2 regions of the Arthrobacter sp. M71 S08 genome follow, and region 1 is predicted to be linked to the other one. Evidence: predicted binding sites of a transcription regulator. Region 1 holds the regulator's gene; the other holds the start of a gene.

The links. Region 1 encodes HrcA, which represses chaperone genes, less so after heat shock. Its sites were predicted from a motif close to TTNGCACTCGNNNNNNNCGAGTGCNAA; they were not measured.
Region 2: the regulator HrcA is predicted to act here: its motif matches at 1,497-1,523, upstream of AC5RTB_RS06495 (FmdB family zinc ribbon protein).

What each region holds. Positions count from the first base shown of each region.
Region 1 is NZ_JBNHEY010000008.1:64,897-68,298, forward strand. It holds gene AC5RTB_RS14570 (16S rRNA (uracil(1498)-N(3))-methyltransferase) at 1-575, opposite strand, end outside; gene dnaJ (molecular chaperone DnaJ) at 591-1,718, opposite strand; gene hrcA (heat-inducible transcriptional repressor HrcA) at 1,785-2,801, opposite strand; gene AC5RTB_RS14585 (DUF3097 domain-containing protein) at 2,946-3,402, shown strand, end outside.
Region 2 is NZ_JBNHEY010000002.1:547,076-550,477, reverse strand. It holds gene galU (UTP--glucose-1-phosphate uridylyltransferase GalU) at 1-750, opposite strand, end outside; gene AC5RTB_RS06500 (5-formyltetrahydrofolate cyclo-ligase) at 823-1,476, shown strand; gene AC5RTB_RS06495 (FmdB family zinc ribbon protein) at 1,585-1,899, shown strand; gene cpaB (Flp pilus assembly protein CpaB) at 2,034-2,714, shown strand; gene AC5RTB_RS06485 (DUF4011 domain-containing protein) at 2,719-3,402, opposite strand, start outside.

The sequences.
Region 1 (3,402 bases):
CCCGGCTCGCGGTTCCAGAAGCCCGCGAGGGATTCCTGTGCTTCCTCGTGCAGCAGGACGGGATGCTCTACGCCGTCAAGCCAACGCCCGAGTCCCCGGCTGTCCAGCACATCGAGGACGTCCGGCACTCTGGTGCGCCGACTCTGTTTCGAAGCGGTGCGGACCAGGGACTCCCACTTAGCGCGGCCCTTTACGGCTTTATCGGCACGCCACCGCACAATGCTGCGATCCGCTTGCCAGGGCAGCACTGCGTCAACGCCGAGTTCGGTTGCCGCCTCGACCGCCAGTTCCGCGCGGTCCCCCTTCGCCAGCGCCTGCACCAGGACGATGCGGAATTCAGGAAGCGGATCGAAAGAGATCCTGTCGACCGTCATTACGACGGCAGCAGGTGTTGCATCGACGACGGTACAGCTCAGTCGATGTCCTCTACCGTCCACCACGTCGATTGTCTCGCCGGGCACCACACGCTTCACGGTCGCAGCGTGATGCGCTTCCCTACCTCGCAGCGTGATGCTGGCGCCCGCGACAGCGCCTTGAACGTCCTCGGGGTCGCCGAAGAAAGCCTGGTTGGTCATGGTCCGGGCTGCCGGTCAGAGATTTCCGAGGCGCTCACGCAACCGGGCGAAGACCCCTGATCCGCTGCTGGCCAGCTGACCTTCGGTGAACTGCTCGCCGCGCATTTCCGCCAGACGTCGAAGGAGCTCCTCCTGGGCGCTGTCGAGGTTGCGGGGAGTTTCGACGCTCAGGTGTACGAGGAGATCTCCCCTGCCATATCCGCGCAGATGCGTGACTCCAAGACCCTTGAGTGCGATGACTTCACCGGACTGGGTACCCGGCTTGATCATGAGTTCCTGGTCGCCGTCGAAGCTGGTCATGGTCACGGTGGTGCCAAGAGCTGCCGCGGTCATGGGCACGCTCAGAGTGGCGTGAAGATCGTCGCCCTCCCGCAGGAAGGTCGGGTCGCTGTTGACCCGGATCTCGACGTACAGGTCCCCCTGGGGACCGCCCGCAATGCCTGCCTCGCCCTGACCGGACAGCTGGATTCGCGTACCCGTCGATACACCGGCAGGCACCTTGATAGTCAGGCTGCGGCGGGATCGTATCCGGCCGTCCCCGTTGCACTCATTACAGGGGTGCGGGATCACGGTTCCGTACCCCTGGCAGGTGCCGCAGGTTGCGGTCGTCATAACCTGGCCCAGGATGGACCGGACCGCACGCTGGACCTGGCCGGATCCACCGCAGATATCGCAGGTTCTCGGTGACGTCCCGGGCTGGGTGCAGGATCCGTCACAGGTGGGGCATACTGCCGCGGAGTCCACCTCGATCTTCTTGTTGGAGCCGAACACCGCATCCTTCAGATCGATACGGACCGCGATGAGGGCATCCTGGCCGCGCTGGGTACGCGACGGCGGACCGCTGGGACCGCCTCCACCGAAGAAGGTCTCGAAGATGTCGTGGAAGGCGAAGCCGGGGCCGGCGTAGCCGCCGCCGAACCCGTTATCGGTGCCGTTTTCGTTTCCAGTGGTGTCATAGACACGCCGCTTCTGCGGATCCGAAAGCACCTCGTACGCGCGGGTAACCAGCTTGAACTCCTCAGCCGCTTCAGGGCCGACGTTGACGTCCGGGTGGAGTTTGCGGGCGAGTTTGCGGTACGCCTTCTTTATTTCTTCGCCGCTGGCATCGCGTGCAACGCCAAGGACATCGTAGTGATTACTCACTCCTGCACATCACTTCCTGTTATCTCACCGCGTAAGCGGCTGCTGTTCATGGGATCCGTCATCCGGTCACGATTCATCGAGGATGCGGGAAAGGTAACGGGCTACCGCCCTGACGGCAGCCATGGTGGTGGGGTAATCCATTCTGGTGGGTCCGAGAACCCCCACCTTCGCCAGCGCGTCCGGTCCGTATCCGGTGACAATCACGGACGCCTCTGCGAGACCGCCGTAAGGGTTTTCCCGGCCGATGCGGACCGAGACGCCAAGCGCGTCCTGCTCCATCTCCGAAAGCAGACGAAGCATGACTACCTGTTCTTCAAGCGCTTCCAGAACGGGGCCGATGGTGAGGGGAAAGTCTAGCGTCGAACGGGCAAGGTTGGCTGTGCCGGCCAACACAATGCGGTCCTCGCGGTTGGCGGCCGACAACTGTTCGAGACCATGTGCGAGTGCCTGGCCCAACGGCTGCAGCGCCGGGGGAAGCTCCGCAGCGCACGCGCCGAGTTCCTGCGGCACCGACGGCAGCCGCACGCCAGACACCTTCTCAAGGAAGCGCTGACGCAGCTCGGCAAGTGCAGTCTCGTTCGCGTCGGCGGGAACGGGGACCACCCGCTGCTGTACCGCACCGTTAGTGGAGATGAGCACCACGAGGACGCGGGCCGGTGCAAGCAGGACGAACTCGATGTGGCGGACGGACGCTGCACCCAGGTGCGGGTACTGCACCACGGCGACCTGGTTGGTGAGCTGCGCCAGCAATCGAACCGTGCGTTCCAGGACGTCGTCGAGATCTTCGGCGCCTTCCAGGAGCGCCCGGATGGCCCGCTTCTCCGGTGCCGACAGCGGCTTCACCTCGGCGATCCGGTCTACGAACAGGCGGTAACCCTTGTCTGTGGGGATACGGCCGGAACTGGTATGCGGGGCGGTAATAAGGCCTTCTTCTTCCAGAAGCGCCATGTCATTGCGGATAGTCGCCGAGGACACACCCAGCTTGTGGCGTTCAACCAGAGCCTTGGACCCCACCGGCTCACGGGAATGGACGTAATCCTCAACGATGGCTCGCAGCACTTCAAGCCGCCTGGGCTCACTCATGTTCACCTCCGATGTACTTCGCTGCCCGCTTCTTGAGTTAGCACTCAACACGCCTAAGTGCCAAGTCTAATACGTCTGAGGCGATTGTTAGCATTGGCTCTGCCTGCACCGACGGCAGGGATTTGCGGAAGCGAGAGAAGTCACATGTCGTATCACCAGTGGGGCGCACAGGATCTCTCCCAGCCCCGACGCGCCGTAATCGAAAAGATCGAGGCCCGCCCCGGCGTCGTTCTTGAAGACGTCCAAAGCGGGTTCGTGGGCGAGATTCTACGGACCGAGAAGTCGGGCGGGATGCACGTCATGATATTGGAGGACCGCCGCGGCAAGCGCCGCACGTTTCCGCTCGGCTTCGGTTTCCACTACGAGGGTTCACCGGTTGAGCTGGTTGCTGCGCTGAAGCACGCGGCGGTACCGCAACAACGGACTGCTTCAGGTTCCGTCCGTGTTGCGGGCCAGCGGGCGCGCACGGCACGGGCGAGCAGGATCTGGGTTGAAGGCCGCCACGACGCCGAACTCGTGGAGAAAGTATGGGGCGACGATCTGCGCGTCGAGGGCATCGTCGTCGAACCTTTGCACGGTGTCGATGATCTTGCGGGCGCGG
Region 2 (3,402 bases), on a different contig from region 1:
GCCGGAACCCTCGCCATCTGCCGCTGCCAGCGTCTGCAGTGCGTCGGTCAGCTGGATCTCGCCGCCGCGTCCCGGACCGGTCTCTTCCAGGACATCGAAGACCCGGGGATGCAGGACATAACGCCCGATGACCGCCAGGTTGGACGGGGCTTCCTCGGCGGACGGCTTTTCGACGAGCTTGTTGACGCGGACGTATTCCTCACCGTCGAGCGAGGAGATGTCTGCACAGCCGTACGCGCTGATCTGATCCGGATCAACCTCGATCAGGGCAATCACTGACCCGCCGGTTCTGGCCTGGACATCGATCATGGTCTCAAGCAGAACATCGCGCTCGTCGATCAGGTCATCGCCGAGCAGGACGGCGAATGGCTCAGAGCCGACATGGAGCTTTGCGCGCAGCACCGCGTGCCCGAGGCCCTTTGGGTCCCCCTGGCGGAGGTAGTGGATATCACCGAGTTCGGAGGCACGGCGCACGGACTCAAGCTTCTCGAAATCACCCTTCGCTTCGAGTGTTTGCTCGATGAACGGCACCCGGTCGAAGTGGTCCTCAAGCGACCTCTTGTTACGTCCGGTAATCATCAAAATGTCATTGATGCCGGCACCGACGGCTTCCTCGACCACATACTGAATGGCCGGCCGGTCCACAACCGGAAGCATTTCCTTCGGCATTGCCTTGGTGGCCGGCAGGAACCTGGTCCCCAGGCCGGCTGCGGGAATGACGGCCTTGTTAACTCTTGGTCGCTCAGTCATGCCACAACACTACAGAATCGGCTGCTATTTCGATGAAAGCGCTACGCCCCTCACGCCCTGTACAGTGCCACCATGGATCCCTGCGTGCAATCGTCGATGCCCTCAACGAGCCCTTCGTCGATCAAGGAAGACCTTCGCCGCACACTGCGGGATAGGCGTCGTGCCCTTCCCGATCATGACCGGCGGGCAGCTGCAGCAGCACTGCGCGACCAGGTGCTCGCCTGGCTGAGGGCTGCGCCTGCAAGCAAAACGGGGCCTATCGCGGCCTATCTCTCAGACGGTCCGGAGCCCGGCACCGGCCATCTGCTCCCTGCCCTCATCGAGGCGGGGTACGACGTCGTCGTACCGGTGTGTGAACCGCTCTACCAGCTGAGTTGGGTGCGCTGGGAGCCGGGTGTCGAGCTGGCGAAAAGCCCCAGGGCTCCCCTATGGGAGCCGGTTGGCGAACGAAAGCAATTCACGGCGCTGGTGCCGTTCCGACTGGTGCTGGTGCCCGGGCTGGCCATGGATGTGCTGGGGAACAGAATCGGCCAGGGTGGCGGATACTACGACCGGTTCCTCGCGCAGCTGGTTCTCGAACAGCCCGACGTCGAAAGGCTCGGCTATCTGTATGACGAGGAAATCCTTCCTGCCGGCGATGTCGAAACCACGCCTCTCGACATGCCGCTGCACGGCGCCTTCACGCCGTCCGGTCTGCACCGTGCGCCCGGCGATCATTCATCATAAGCGGCGGAAGCAGTGTAGAATTGGCACTCGGATGGGTCGAGTGCCAAATCCTGGGAAACCGGGACGACGAGACCGCCGACGAACAGCGTTCCCACAGGAGGATTGTCCATGCCGACATATGCTTACGCTTGCAGGGACTGCGGCCACGCCTTCGATGTCCAGCAGTCATTTTCGGATGACTCGCTGACGGTCTGCCCCGAATGTGAGGGCCTACTGCGCAAGAAGTTCAACAGCGTGGGTGTCGTCTTCAAAGGGTCCGGCTTCTACCGCACGGACTCCCGCTCGGCGTCGTCGTCAGTCGAGACCGGCAGCAGCTCGCCTGCGAAGCCCTCATCGAACCCGTCCGGCTCGGACGGCAAAGCCGCCTCGTCTTCGGCTGCGTCCTCCAGCGGAACGACGGCCCCTGCTGCTGCTTCGGCCTAACGCCGCACCCGCTCAAAAGCACCTTCCGTCCCGGAGGACCGGTTGTCCTGCACGACCGGTTCTCCGGGGGCGGTTTTTCCACATATGGCCATCTCCCACGATGCTGCCGTAGCCGGGTTCATATCGTTGGATCCATGAGTGAAGCGTCCAACGCTCCGAATCGCCTGCAGAGTCGGTTTCGAGCCTTTATCTTCCGGAAAAGGCGCCTTCTGGCCGCCGGTCTTTTATGCGCTGCAGCCGGAGTGGCCGTCGAGGCGCTCCTCCCACACGAGCCCATAACCGTGCGGGTAGTCGCTGCGTCTTCGGATCTGCCCGTGGGAGCGGTACTCACCGCCGATCACCTCGCCATCGTCGATCTTCCCGAGGCCGCTGTGCCCGAGCACTCGTTCGCGTCACCCGAGCTGGTGGCCGGACAGCAGCTGGCTACTCCCGTCTATGAGGGCGATGTCCTGGCTCAGAACTTTTTTGTGGGCGCCGGTCTTCTTGCCGGAAGCCCGGAGGGCACAGTAGCCGTTCCTCTCCGCCCGGCTGACGCATCCACGGTGCAGCTACTCTCGGCAGGGCAGCGCGTCGATGTGGTGCTCAGTACCGGCAACGGCTTTGAGGTTTCTGCGAAGAACACTGTGTTGGCCCGTGGACTACCGGTGCTGTGGACGTCGGAGCAGCCGGGTGCCGGACCGTTCGCGCCGGCGTCAGGAGCGGAAGGCGGCCTGGTGGTCGTAGCGGCGAGTCCCGACGAGGCGGCGGCACTGGCCGGCGCATCAAGCGCCGGCCAGGTTCACCTTGTACTCACTGCAGCAAGCAGCCAGGAGTGAACTGCTAGCTCCAGTGTGGAGGCTTCTGTTCCTTCAGCCACTCATCGTTGTCGCCATCCTGATCATTCCAGGACCGCGGGTCATCCTCAGCCGCACGCTGGGGAAGGACGTCGCCGTGCGGGGCCGTACTCGTGGTGGCCTCTGAGCTCGGCTGGGCTACTGCCGGGGCCTGCGCCTCAGCCGGCTCGGCAGTCTCGCCGGATGTGCCTTCAACCGCTTCATCAGCGGGGCGGTCATCCATCCGGTCTTCTTCATTCGGCCGGCTGTTCTCTGCTTCCGATCCCATCGTCTTCCCGTTTCCTGCAGGTGGCTCCTGTGCAGTCCGGCGCGGATTCGGCCGGTCAGTATGTTGAAGACCAAGATATCCCGATATGCGGTCGGCGCAGCCTTCCGGATCAGTGAATACTTCAATGGTCCACAGCGGCATGTAACGCCAGCCCATCCGTTCAAGGAGCTGCGGGCGCAACCTGCTCCGCTCCCTCACGGTCAGGCCGCGGTACCGATCCGAGCCGTCGGACTCAATGGCCACAGGCTGCAGAAAGGGCGTACTGCCGTCCGCGCCGGAACCGTCACCGGAGACGAAGGCCGCGACGATGTCCAGCACGCCGTCGTAATTGCTGTGCACGGTGGCACCGCGATGGCGCAGCCGTTCCACCAGGTCCGCAACCAGCGGGTCCTCGTTCTCGGA